DNA from 3 places in the Streptomyces sp. NPDC004134 genome. Region 3 is predicted to be linked to each of the others. Evidence: predicted binding sites of a transcription regulator. Region 3 holds the regulator's gene; each other region holds the start of a gene.
What was found. Region 3 encodes HrcA, which represses chaperone genes, less so after heat shock. Its sites were predicted from a motif close to TTNGCACTCNGNNNNNCNGAGTGCNAA; they were not measured.

Region 1: groL (chaperonin GroEL) is a predicted target of HrcA. The motif match lies at 2,916-2,942, and genes of this name have one in related genera.
Region 2: groES (co-chaperone GroES) is a predicted target of HrcA. The motif match lies at 3,002-3,028, and genes of this name have one in related genera.

What each region holds. Positions count from the first base shown of each region.
Region 1 is NZ_JBIAMS010000007.1:243,228-247,781, forward strand. Features, by position in the region: gene ACFYVJ_RS12810 (glucosyl-3-phosphoglycerate synthase) at 1-149, opposite strand, end outside; SAM riboswitch class I at 331-470, shown strand; gene thrC (threonine synthase) at 488-1,786, shown strand; gene ACFYVJ_RS12820 (MoaD/ThiS family protein) at 1,783-2,061, shown strand; gene ACFYVJ_RS12825 (cold-shock protein) at 2,458-2,661, shown strand; gene groL (chaperonin GroEL) at 3,070-4,554, shown strand, end outside.
Region 2 is NZ_JBIAMS010000001.1:411,474-416,027, reverse strand. Features, by position in the region: gene ACFYVJ_RS01805 (methyltransferase domain-containing protein) at 1-963, opposite strand, end outside; gene ACFYVJ_RS01800 (polysaccharide deacetylase family protein) at 1,076-2,008, shown strand; gene ACFYVJ_RS01795 (polysaccharide deacetylase family protein) at 2,005-2,940, shown strand; gene groES (co-chaperone GroES) at 3,177-3,485, shown strand; gene groL (chaperonin GroEL) at 3,611-4,554, shown strand, end outside.
Region 3 is NZ_JBIAMS010000021.1:158,216-162,769, reverse strand. Features, by position in the region: gene ACFYVJ_RS24970 (helix-turn-helix domain-containing protein) at 1-433, opposite strand, end outside; gene ACFYVJ_RS24965 (DUF3097 domain-containing protein) at 577-1,401, opposite strand; gene ACFYVJ_RS24960 (MBL fold metallo-hydrolase) at 1,412-2,116, opposite strand; gene hrcA (heat-inducible transcriptional repressor HrcA) at 2,258-3,283, shown strand; gene dnaJ (molecular chaperone DnaJ) at 3,284-4,417, shown strand.

The DNA of each region.
Region 1 (4,554 bases), on a different contig from region 3:
ACCGTGGCCTCCTCGTCGAGCGCGGGCAGCACCACGCTCACCGTGCCGCGCGCCCCGAGCGCCCGCTTGGCCGCCAGCAGCCGCGCGGGCGGCCGGTCCGCCGCGGACCAGGACCGCGTCCTCAGCCACTGCTCCACGTCATCGAGCACCTGCGGGCCTCCCCTTGCCGGGTGTCCTGTCCGGTGTGAGAGCCGTCTCGCGTATCGGACGGCCCTCACAACTGTCCTGGTCGTCGGTTACAGTCTTGAACAACGTGCGTGACGTCCCTATGTCGGGGTCGGCGCGCCGGACAAAAGCGCCGGACGGCCCCGCCGGACCCGCGCCATACAGAGCTCATCCAGAGGGGCAGAGGGAACGGCCCGTTGAAGCCCCGGCAACCCTCCGTCCGGTACTCGCGACGCTGCGAGGCCCCGGACGGTGATGGTGCCAATTCCGTCCTGCGGCGAGATGCGTCGCGGGGAAGATGAGGAGAGAGGGCCTCGCCAGTATGGCTGTAGACACAGCTCCCACCGCCGTCGACGGCGCCCCTGATCTGGGTCCTGCCGTCGCGCTGTCGTGCCGGGAGTGCGGGGAGCGGGTGCCGCTGGGTCCGGTGTTCGCGTGCCAGTCGTGTTTCGGGCCGCTGGAGGCGGCGTACGAACTCCCCGGCGGTGACGCCGAGTCCGCCGCCCGGCTGCGGGCCCGTATCGAGGCGGGGCCGCGGAGCATCTGGCGGTACGCGCCGCTGCTGCCGGTCCCCGCGGACGTCGCGGACAAGCCGAACCTGAACCCGGGCTTCACCCGGCTGCACCGCGCCGACCGGCTCGCCGCCGAGCTGGGCGTGACGGGCGCGCTGCACGTCAAGGACGACTCGGGCAACCCGACGCACTCCTTCAAGGACCGCGTCGTCGCGATCGCCGTCGAGGCGGCGCGCGCCTTCGGCTTCACCACGCTGTCGTGTTCGTCCACGGGCAATCTGGCGGGTGCGGTCGGCGCGGCCGCGGCGCGGGCGGGGCTGCGTTCGTGCGTGTTCATCCCGTACGACCTGGAGCACGCGAAGGTCGTCACGGCCGCGGTCTACGGCGGTGACGTGGTCGGCATCGAGGGCACGTACGACGACGTGAACCGCTTCTGCTCGGAGCTGATCGGCGACCCGATCGGCGAGGGCTGGGGGTTCACGAACGTCAATCTGCGCCCGTACTACGCGGAGGGCTCCAAGACCCTCGCGTACGAGATCTGCGAGCAGCTCGGCTGGCGGCTCCCGGACAACATCGTCATCCCCGTCGCCTCCGGCTCCCAGCTCACGAAGATCGACAAGGGGCTGAAGGAGCTGATCGCGACGGGGCTGGTCGAGGAGCGCCCGTACAAGATCTTCGGCGCCCAGGCGGCCGGCTGCTCCCCGGTCTCGCGGGCCTACAAGGACGGTCACGACGTGGTACGTCCCGTGCGGCCCGACACGATCGCCAAGTCCCTCGCCATCGGCAACCCGGCCGACGGGCCGTACGTGCTGGACATCGCCCGCCGGACCGGCGGCGCGGTGGAGGACGTGACGGACGCCGAGGTCGTGGACGCGGTGAAGCTGCTGGCCCGTACCGAGGGCGTGTTCGCGGAGACGGCGGGCGGCGTGACCTTCGGCGTGCTGGCCAAGCTCGTCGCGGACGGCCGGATCGACCCGGCCGAGACCACCGTCGCGATCAACACCGGCGACGGTCTGAAGACCCTCGACGCGGTCGCTCCCACCACGGGGCCGAGCGCGATCATTCGTCCCACACTCGACTCCTTCCGAGAGGCCGGCCTCGCATCATGAGCGTGAACGTCCGAATTCCGACCATCCTCCGTACGTATACCGACGGGCGGGCAGAGGTGAGCGCCGAGGGCGCGACGCTGGCCGAGGTGATCGAAGACCTGGAGAAGAACCACCGGGGCATCGCCGGCCGGGTGCTGGACGATCAAGGCAAGCTGCGCCGCTTCGTGAACGTCTACGTGAACGACGACGACGTCCGCTTCGCCGATGGCCTGCAGACTCCCACTCCGGAGGGGGCCGGGATCTCGATCATTCCGGCGGTCGCCGGAGGCTGCTGAACCCCTCTCGCGTGTGTGCGGCCCCACCGATCCGGAGTGGGGCCGTTCGCATGTCCGGACACGCGATAGGGTTGGGACGTTCCCCCCTCGTGGCCCATGCTCCACGCATATGAGAACGCGACAAGTTCCCCGCAAATGCGGAGAGTTAATTGTCGTGATGGTGAGTTATGCCCTGCCCGAGTTGTCAGGGAATGGCGGAGGTTGATCGGAAAAATACCGATCAGGTGTCCGCAGAATTCTCGTCCGAGTGACCTGTTGCACTGGGCATCTGTGCGGATACATTCAGCCGCGGTCGACGCGTTCCGGCGCACGCCCCGGCGTGTATCCGGGGGTGAGGTCTGACCCGGGTCCGCGGAGTGCGGTCCTGTGTAAGGGCCGGCAATAGGGGAGTTTGGAATGGCTCAGGGCACCGTCAAGTGGTTCAACGCGGAGAAGGGGTACGGCTTCATCGCGGTCGACGGTGGTGCGGATGTCTTCGTCCACTACAGCGCGATTCAGATGGACGGATACCGCACCCTCGAGGAAGGCCAGCGGGTCGAGTTCGAGATCTCGCAGGGCCAGAAGGGGCCGCAGGCAGACATGGTCCGCGTCAGCGGCTGAGCGCCGGGCATCGACCACGGACGACTCGCGACGGCCCGCACCCTCCGGGGTGCGGGCCCTCTGCTGTCCGCGCCCGTGTCCGTACGCCTCTGCCGGGCCCCGTGCCCGTACCCCCTCCGTTCCCCCCTGCCCGTGCCTCTCCGTCCACGCCTCCTTCCGCCGCCTGTTGTGCGGTGCCGCGGTCCGGTTCCGCTCTGCGCATGAGAAGCCCCTACCCGCTTGCACTCGCAGGGGGCGAGTGCTAATCATTGGCGTTAGCACTCTCCCCGTGAGAGTGACAGCACGGGACCGGTTCGGTGAGGTCCGTACGCCGGGTGGGAGGGAACCACGCGGGTCGCGGACCGTCCGTCGCGGGCGCCAGCGCGGTCCGGACACAGACGACCCCCCTGTCCGGGAGGACTCAACACAATGGCCAAGACCATCGCGTTCGACGAGGAGGCGCGGCGCGGCCTCGAGCGCGGCATGAACCAGCTCGCCGACGCCGTCCGCGTCACCCTCGGCCCCAAGGGCCGGAACGTCGTCCTCGAGAAGAAGTGGGGCGCCCCCACGATCACGAACGACGGTGTCTCCATCGCCAAGGAGATCGAGCTCGAGGACCCGTACGAGAAGATCGGCGCCGAGCTGGTCAAGGAGGTCGCGAAGAAGACGGACGACGTCGCCGGTGACGGCACGACGACCGCGACCGTCCTGGCCCAGGCCCTGGTCAAGGAGGGCCTGCGCAACGTGGCCGCCGGCGCCAACCCGATGGCGCTGAAGCGCGGCATCGAGAAGGCCACCGAGGCCGTCTCCGCCGCCCTGCTGGAGCAGGCCAAGGACGTGGAGACCAAGGAGCAGATCGCCTCCACCGCCTCCATCTCCGCCGGCGACACCCAGATCGGCGAGCTGATCGCCGAGGCCATGGACAAGGTCGGCAAGGAAGGCGTCATCACCGTCGAGGAGTCGCAGACCTTCGGGCTGGAGCTGGAGCTCACCGAGGGCATGCGCTTCGACAAGGGCTACATCTCGGCCTACTTCGCGACCGACATGGAGCGCATGGAGGCGGAGCTCGAGGACCCGTACATCCTCATCGCCAACTCCAAGATCAGCGCGGTCAAGGACCTGCTGCCGCTCCTGGAGAAGGTCATGCAGTCCGGCAAGCCGCTGCTGATCATCGCCGAGGACGTCGAGGGCGAGGCCCTGTCCACCCTCGTGGTGAACAAGATCCGCGGCACCTTCAAGTCCGTCGCCGTCAAGGCCCCGGGCTTCGGCGACCGCCGCAAGGCCATGCTCGGCGACATCGCCATCCTCACCGGTGGCCAGGTCATCTCCGAGGAGGTCGGCCTCAAGCTGGAGAGCGCCACGCTCGACCTGCTGGGCCGCGCCCGCAAGGTCGTCATCACCAAGGACGAGACCACCATCGTCGACGGCTCCGGCGACAGCGAGCAGGTCCAGGGCCGGGTCAACCAGATCCGGGCCGAGATCGACGCCAGCGACTCCGACTACGACCGCGAGAAGCTGCAGGAGCGGCTCGCCAAGCTGGCCGGCGGCGTGGCCGTCATCAAGGCCGGCGCCGCGACCGAGGTCGAGCTGAAGGAGCGCAAGCACCGCATCGAGGACGCCGTGCGCAACGCGAAGGCGGCCGTCGAGGAGGGCATCGTCGCCGGCGGCGGCGTGGCCCTGCTGCAGGCCGGCCACGTCTTCGAGAAGCTGGAGCTCCAGGGCGACGAGGCCACCGGCGCGTCCGCCGTGAAGCTGGCCCTGGAGGCCCCGCTCAAGCAGATCGCGGTCAACGCCGGCCTCGAAGGCGGCGTCGTGGTGGAGAAGGTGCGCAACCTGACCGCCGGTCACGGGCTCAACGCCGCCAGCGGCGAGTACGTCGACATGATCGCCGAGGGCATCCTCGACCCGGCCAAG
Region 2 (4,554 bases), on a different contig from region 3:
GTCCGCCGTGACGTACGCGATGGCGGGATCCAGCAGCCGCCCGCCGACCTGCGCCGCCACCTCGGCGACGAGGTGCGCGCGGATGACGGCGCCGTCCGGCTCGTACAGATAGCGCCCCACCGGTCCCGGCGCCGGGTCGGGCAGGCCGCGCCCCGCGAGGCTGGCGCCGGCGGGCAGCAGGGTCGCGCGGCGGCCGCCAGGGGAGACGCCGTCGGATGCGGTGCCGAACCAGAGCACGGCCTCCTTCACGTCGCCGGCGTCGGAGACCCACTCCGCCTCCGCGGCTTCCGGCACCGCCTCGTGCGGGATGCCGGGGGCGACCTTCAGCGCGGCGTGCGAGACGCGGCCGGCGACCTCGACGGCCCAGGACAGCGGCGGGGAGTACGCCTCGGGGTCGAAGACCCGGGTACGCCCCCTGGCGCCCCCTCCGACCCGGCGGGCCGGATCGACGAACACCGCGTCGTACCCGGAGATGTCCACGTCCCCCACCTCCGCGCAGCGCACCTCGACCAGGTGCGCGACCCCCAGCGCCGCCGCGTTGGCCCGCGCGGCGGCCGCCGCCGCCGGGTCCCGGTCGACGGCGAGCACCGCGATCCCGGCCCGCGCCAGCGCCACCGCGTCGCCGCCGATGCCGCAGCACAGGTCGGCGACCCGGTCGACGCCGAGCGCCGCGAACCGCGCCGCGCGATGCGCCGCCACCGCCGTACGGGTGGCCTGCTCGACGCCGTCGGGGGTGAAGTACATCCGCGCCGCGTCCGCCCCGAACTTCGCCGCCGCCCGCTGCCGCAGCCGGGCCTGCCCGAGCGCGGCGGAGACCAGCTCCGCGGGGTGGGTGCGGCGCAGCCGGGTGGCGAGGGCCAGTTCGTCGGCGGGGTCGTGCTCGCGCAGCTCGGCGAGGAGCGCCTGGCCCTCGGGGGTGAGGAGGGCGGCGAGGGGGTCGTCGGAGGCGTCGGGGCCGTGCATGGGTCCATTGTCCGCTGTCCGCCATGCGGGCGCCCGTACGGCGTGGCGCCATGACGCCCCGCTCCGTACTGGCAGGATGCGGACTCCGGAACTAATACGACAAAAGGATAAAATGATCCCACGTGCCCGACCCCGCACCGGCCTCCTCGCCCTGGCCGTCACCGCCGCGCTCCTCGCGTCCGGCTGCTCCTCAGGCACCGCCGGGTCCGACCATCCCCGCCCCCTCACCCACCCCTACGAGGACGCCAAGCCCGCCGTCGCCGGCGGCCTCGCCGCCGCCCCCGCCCGCGCGCTCGCCCGCACCGCGCAGCACCAGCAGCGCGTCCACGCGCAGCGGCTCGCCGCCGCCCGTACCTGGGGCCTGGACGCCACCCCGCTGCTGCCGCCCGCCCCGCCGCGCACCAAGCCCGCGCTCGCCACCGAACCCGGCTTCGAGGCGAACGGCGGCGGCCCCGGCCTGCCGCCCGTCATCACCCGGGTGCCGACCGACGACCGCGTGATCTTCCTGACCATCGACGACGGCTACCGCAAGGACCCCGAGTTGCTGCGCATGCTGCGCGAACTCGACGTGCCCGTCAGCGCCTTCCTCGCCGACGAGGTCGCGCGCGACGACTACGGCTACTTCCGCGACCTCCGCGACCTCGGCACCACCGTCAGCAACCACACCCTCCACCACCCCAACCTCCGCGAACTGCCCTACGAGGCGCAGCGCGAGGAGATCTGCGGCCAGCAGCGCGTCCTGGAGCGCGAGATGGGCGCCAAGCCGCGGATCTTCCGCCCGCCGTACGGCAATTACAACGCCGACACCCTGCGCGCCGCGCGGGACTGCGGCATCGGCCTCGTACCGCTGTGGCAGCAGGAGGCGTTCCCCGGACGCTGGACGTACTCCCGCGCGGACACCGCTTTCCACCCCGGCGATATCGTGCTCACCCACTTCGAAGGACCTTCCGAATTCGGCGGCACGATGACCGACATGCTCCGTACGGTGCTCCGTAAGGCGAACGACGAGGGCTTCGCCGTTGCCCGCTTGGAGGACTACGTATGAGGCGCACCCGCCGCTCCGGGCGGCGGTCGTCAGCCGCCGCGATAGCCGTCGTCTGCCTGCTCGCGCTCAGCGCCTGCGCGGACGCGGCCAGGCCGACGGAGGAGTGGTTCCCGCAGCGCGCGGAGGAGTCCGCGGCGCCCGGGGACGGGCGGGCGGACGGCAAGCCTGGCATGCGGCACGCGGGGCGTACGCCGCGGGCGCTGCCCGGCGGTGACGGCAGTACCCGCAAGGACGTCGCCCGTGCCGGCGGCGCCGAGGCGTACCGCCGCTGGGGCCTCGACCGCCCCCTCGCCGCGCCGCCCACGCCCCCCGCGAGCCGCCCGGTGCGGCCGGCGGACTCCGGGCTGCCGGCGGTCGCGGGCCGGGTGCCGACGCGGGACAAGGTCGTCTTCCTGACGATCGACGACGGCTGGGACAAGGACCCGGAGCTGATCCGGATGGCGGCCGATCTCCGGCTGCCGTTCAGCATGTTCCTCTCCGACTCGGCGGCCGGCGGGGACTACGGGTACTTCGAGGAACTGCGGCGCCTCGGCAACTCCGTCCACGGCCACACCCTCACCCACCCCGACCTCACCTCCCTCCCGTACGCCGGGCAGCGCCGCCAGATCTGCCGCCAGCAGGAGCGCGTCGCCGGCGCCTTCGGAGTCCGCCCGACCCTCTTCCGGCCGCCCTACGGCAAGTACGACGCGGAGACGCTGCGGGCCGCCGCCTCCTGCGGGGTGCGCGCGATGCCGCTGTGGCGGGCCGACATGAAGGCGAGCGGCCTGGAGTACCGCAGCGGCGACCGGCTGCGCCCGGGCGACATCGTGCTGGCGCACTTCCGGGGTCCCGAGCAGCAGGGCGGGCGGACGATGACGGACGTGATGGCTGAGTTCGTACGGGAAGTCCAGCGGCAGGGCTTCACCGTGGCCCGCCTGGAGGACTACATGTGACGCGGGCGGGGGTGCGGCCCGTACGACTGTACGGTCGGCGGCGGGCGACGCGGGTGGCAATCTGGCACTCGGCTTGACCGAGTGCTAAAGGGCGGCATAACCTCGGCTCTGGCACTCCCCCAGGGAGAGTGCCAACACAGCGACGAGGCGGATCCGGCACCCGCGACGACGGGTCCTCCAGGGTCGCCACCCCAGACATTCAACCCCGCGAGATCTCCGAAGGGGGAGGTCGGATCGTGACGACCGCCAGCACCAAGGTTGCCATCAAGCCGCTTGAGGACCGCATCGTGGTCCAGCCGCTCGACGCCGAAGAGACCACGGCCTCGGGCCTGGTCATCCCGGACACCGCGAAGGAGAAGCCCCAGGAGGGCGTCGTCCTTGCCGTCGGCCCGGGCCGCTTCGAGGACGGCAACCGGCTGCCGCTCGACGTCTCCGTCGGCGACGTCGTTCTCTACAGCAAGTACGGCGGCACCGAGGTGAAGTACAACAACGAGGACTACCTCGTCCTCTCTGCCCGCGACGTGCTCGCGATCATCGAGAAGTAATCGGGGCGCTTCCCGCTTCTTCCCACACCAGGCCGCGCCCCGGATCCGTTCGCCGAGCAGGACATATCGAAACGGGCCGGGGCGTCGGCGCTCCCTACGGCGCCCCTTGAGAGGACCCACGTTCCATGGCGAAGACTCTGAAGTTCGACGAGGACGCCCGCCGCGCTCTTGAGCGCGGCGTGGACAAGCTTGCCGACACCGTGAAGGTGACGATCGGCCCCCGCGGCCGCAACGTCGTCATCGACAAGAAGTTCGGCGCCCCGACCATCACCAACGACGGCGTGACCATCGCCCGGGAGATCGAGGTCGAGGACCCGTACGAGAACCTGGGCGTCCAGCTCGTGAAGGAGGTGGCGACGAAGACCAACGACGTGGCGGGCGACGGCACCACCACCGCCACCGTGCTGGCCCAGGCGCTGGTCCGCGAGGGCCTGCGCAACGTGGCCGCCGGCGCCTCCCCCTCCGCGCTCAAGCGCGGCATCGACGCGGCCGTCGCGGCCATCTCCGACGAGCTGCTGAAGGCCGCCAGCCCGATCGACTCCAAGTCCGACATCGCCGCGGTCGCCGCGCTGTCCGCGCAGGACGAGCAGGTGGGCCAGCTCATCGGCGAGGCCATGGACAAGGTGGGCAAGGACGGGGTCATCACCGTCGAGGAGTCCAACACCTTCGGCCTGGAGCTGGACTTCACCGAGGGCATGGCCTTCGACAAGGGCTACCTGTCGCACTACATGGTGACCGACCAGGACCGCATGGAGGCGGTGCTGGAGGACCCGTACATCCTGATCACCCAGGGCAAGATCTCCTCCATCCAGGACCTGCTGCCGCTGCTGGAGAAGGTCATGCAGGCCGGCTCCGCCAAGCCGCTGCTGATCGTCGCCGAGGACGTGGAGGGCGAGGCGCTGTCCACCCTCGTCGTCAACAAGATCCGCGGCACGTTCAACTCCGTCGCGGTCAAGGCCCCCGGCTTCGGCGACCGCCGCAAGGCGATGCTCGGCGACATGGCCACCCTCACCGGCGGCACCGTGGTCTCCGAGGAGGTCGGCCTCAAGCTCGACCAGGTGGGCCTCGA
Region 3 (4,554 bases):
GCAGTGCGCCGATGACCTCGCGGTGGTTGGGGGCGGAATGCCGGGCCTGCCACGCACGGTCAAGGCGGGCCCGCAGGTGCGGGAGGCTCGGGGCCTCGCGGTCGCCGGGCAGCGGGAAGCGGTTGATGGCGTCGCGGACCGCGGGGAGCTTGGCGTGTCCTGGGCCGATGAACATGGCGACGCTCATGGACTGGTCGCCGGTGAGCTCGGCGAGATCGCGTACGCGCAGCACCTCGGCGATCCGCAGGATCATGGGCAGCTTCGGCAACTGGAGCTTCCCGGTCTCCACTTGCTTCACCCACGACGGCGACTTGCCGAGCAGCCCGCCCAGGACGGGCCGGCTGATGCCGCGGCGCTCGCGCAGGATCTGCATCCGCTGGCCGAACGCGAGTGGTTCCGTGAGCGGGTCGGGAGCAGCGTCCGATGACGTCACGGCCTTACCTCTTCTCTGCGGCTCGACACTGCCAGGGTAGGAGGCGGGGCCGGTTCTGTGTGCGGTCGGCCGCAAACAGTGTGTTACGGAGCGCGTGCGGAAACTCCGGCCGCGACGCGTCTGCCGCCCCTCCTCGGAACTCCTCAGGAAGCCGGGGCCGTGACGAAGTCGATCAGCTCCTCCACGCGGCCCAGCAGTGCCGGTTCCAGGTCGCGGTACGTCCTCACCGACTCCAGGATGCGGCGCCACGCCGCGCCCGTGTCCGGGGGCCAGCCCAGTTCGCGGCAGATGCCCGTCTTCCAGTCCTCGCCCCGCGGGATCCTCGGCCAGGCCGCGATGCCCACCGACGCGGGCTTGACCGCCTCCCAGATGTCCACGTACGGGTGACCGACCACCAGCGCGTGGGTGCTCGTCACCGACTCCGCGATGCGCCACTCCTTCGTGCCCGGGACCAGGTGGTCCACCAGCACCCCCAGGCGCGCGTCCGGGCCGGGGGCGAAGGCGGAGACCACCGACGGGAGGTCGTCCACGCCCTCCAGGTACTCGACCACCACGCCCTCGACCCGCAGGTCGTGGCCCCAGACGCGCTCCACCAGCTCCGCGTCGTGGCGGCCCTCCACGTAGATGCGGCCCGCGCGGGCCACGCGCGCGGTGTGGTCCCGTACGGCGATCGAGCCCGAGGCCGAGAGGAGGGGGCCCGCGGGGCGGGTACGGCCCGGGCGTACCAGCGTGACCACCTTGCCGTCGATCATGAAGCCCCGCGGCGTCAGCGGGAACACCCGGTGCTTGCCGAAGCGGTCCTCCAGGGTGACCGTCGGGCCCTCCGCGGTCTTCTCCGTGCGGATGACCGCGCCGCAGAAGCCCGTCGCCACCTCCTCCACCACCAGATCGGGCTCGGCCTCCACCTCGGGGGCCGGCTGCTGCGGCTTCTTCCAGGGGGGCGTGAGATCGGTGTCGTAACGGCGCACGGGAGTGAGGTTACGACAAGCGCCCCGCCAGCTCGTCGCGTTGGGCCCGTACGAAGTCCGCCCCCACCGCCGCCCCGTGGCCCGGGACGTACACCGCCCCGGAACCGCCCAGCTCCAGCAGCCGGTCCAGCGCCGCGGGCCACCGCGAGGGGTCCGCGTCCCGGCCCACCGACGGCGGCCCCGACTCCTCGACCAGGTCGCCGCAGAAGACGACGGCCGGGCGGCCCGGGACGTACACCGCCATGTCGTGCGGCGAGTGCGCGGCGCCCAGCTCGACCAGCAGCACTTCCCGGCCGCCCCCGAGGTCCAGCGGGTACGTGCCGGAGACCGCGTGCCGCGGGGCGACCAGGACGTCGGCGGCCTCCGCCGCCTCGTCGCGGTTCAGCCCGTGGCGTACGGCGTCCGCGCGCAGCTCGTCCGCGCCGGGGCCGCGCAGGTGCGCGGCCATGCCCGCCGGGCCGTAGACCTCGGCACCGGCGAAGGCCGCGGTGCCGAGCACGTGGTCGAAGTGCGGATGCGTGAGCGCGATACGGGTCACGGGGCGGCCGAAGCGGTCGCGTACGGCCCGGCGCAGCTCCGCGCCCTCCCGCAGCGACGCGCCCGTGTCCACGAGCAGCACGCCTTCCGCGGATCCCACCGCGCCCGCCGTGGCGTCCCAGCGGGGCAGCCGGCACCGCAGGACGTCCGGGGCCAGCTCTTCCCAACCGCCACCCATACCCCGACGCTATAACGTGACCGGCCGCCTTGCCCGGGCTCCCCTACCCGGCCGTACACTGGCCCCGAACCCTGGCACTCCCCGCCGTCGAGTGCCAGCGGCGGGACGACCGGACGGGACCCGAGTGTGGAGGTGGGCAGCATGCTCAGCGAGCGCCGGCTCGAAGTGCTGCGCGCCATCGTCCAGGACTACGTGGGCACGGAGGAGCCGGTCGGCTCCAAGGCGCTCACCGAGCGGCATCACCTGGGTGTCTCCCCGGCGACGGTGCGTAACGACATGGCCGCCCTGGAGGACGAGGGGTACATCGCCCAGCCGCACACCAGCGCCGGCCGCATCCCCACCGACAAGGGCTACCGGCTGTTCGTCGACAAGCTCGCCGACGTCAAGCCGCTGAGCTCGCCCGAGCGGCGGGCGATCCAGAACTTCCTGTCCGGCGCCGTCGACCTCGACGACGTCGTGGGACGCACGGTGCGGCTGCTGGCGCAGTTGACCCGGCAGGTGGCGGTGGTGCAGTACCCGTCGCTGACCCGTTCGACCGTGCGCCACGTCGAGCTGCTCCAACTCGCCCCCGCGCGCGTGATGCTCGTGCTCATCACCGACACCGGCCGGGTCGAGCAGCGCGTGATCGACTGCCCGGCGCCGTTCAGCGAGGACTCCCTCGCCGATCTGCGCGCCCGGCTCAACAGCCGCGTCGTCGGCCGCCGGTTCGCCGACGTGCCGCGGCTGGTGGCCGATCTGGCGGAGCCCTTCCCCGCGGACGACCGGGGCACGGTGCAGACCGTGCTGTCGGTGCTGCTGGAGACGCTGGTGGAGGAGACGGAGGAGCGGCTGATGATCGGCGGCACCGCCAACCTCACCCGCTTCGACCACGACTTCCCGCTCACCATCCGGCCGGTGCTGGAGGCGCTGGAGGAGCAGGTGGTGCTCCTGCGGCTGCTCGGCGAGGCGAAGGAACCGGGCGTGATGGTGCGCATCGGCCATGAAAACGACCACGAGGGGCTCACCTCCACCTCGGTCGTCTCCGTCGGATACGGTTCAGGCGGCGACACCGGCGAAGCCGTCGCCAAGCTCGGCGTGGTCGGACCTACCCGCATGGACTACCCCGGAACGATGGGAGCGGTACGCGCAGTGGCACGGTACGTCGGACAGATCCTGGCGGAGTCATAAGTGGCCACGGACTACTACGCGGTCCTCGGCGTCGGACGTGACGCGTCGCAGGAGGAGATCAAGAAGGCGTTCCGCAGACTCGCCCGCGAGCTGCATCCGGACGTGAACCCGGATCCGAAGACCCAGGAGCGGTTCAAGGAGATCAACGCCGCCTACGAGGTGCTGTCGGATCCGCAGAAGAAGCAGATCTACGACCTCGGCGGCGACCCGCTGTCGCAGAACGGCGCCGCGGCCGGCGGCTTCGGCGCCGGCGGCTTCGGCAACCTCTCCGACATCATGGACGCCTTCTTCGGCCAGGCGGGCCAGCGCGGCCCGCGCTCGCGCACGCGGCGCGGCCAGGACGCCATGATCCGGCTCGAAATCGAGCTGGAGGAGGCGGCGTTCGGCGCCACCAAGGAGATCCAGGTCGACACCGCGGTGGTCTGCGGCACCTGCAACGGCGAGGGCGCGGCGCCCGGCACGTCGGCGCAGACGTGCGACATGTGCCGCGGCCGCGGCGAGGTCTCGCAGGTCACCCGCTCCTTCCTGGGCCAGGTCATGACCTCCAGGCCCTGCCCCCAGTGCCAGGGCTTCGGCACGGTCGTGCCCACGCCGTGCCCCGAGTGCGCGGGCGACGGCCGGGTGCGCTCACGGCGTACGCTCACGGTGAAGATCCCCGCGGGCGTCGACACCGGCACCCGCATCCAGCACGCCGGCGAGGGCGAGGTCGGCCCGGGCGGCGGCCCCGCGGGCGACCTGTACGTGGAGATCCGCGAGCTGCCGCACCCGATCTTCCAGCGCCGCGGCGACGACCTGCACTGCACGGTGACGATCCCGATGACGGCGGCCTCACTGGGCACGAAGGTCAATCTGGAGACCCTCGACGGCCTGGAAGAGGTCGACATCCGCCCCGGTACGCAGTCGGGGCAGTCGATTCCGCTGCACCAGCGCGGTGTCACGCATCTGCGCGGCGGCGGCCGGGGCGACCTGGTCGTGCACGTGGAGGTCGAGACGCCGCAGAAGCTGGACCCGGACCAGGAGCGGCTCCTTCGCCAACTCGCCCAGTTGCGCGGCGAGGAGCGCCCCCAGGGCCACTTCAAACCGGGCCAGCAGGGGCTGTTCTCGCGGCTGAAGGACGCCTGGAGCGGCCGCTAGCTCCCCGGCCGGGGGGCTCGCCGGGCCGCCGCCGTGCGGCCCGTGCGACGGGTGTTGCGGGTGGGACGCCAGTCGTCCCCAGGTGCGTGAAGACGTGCGGATTCCAAGATCCGGCGCGGGCCGCCGGCGTCCGACCT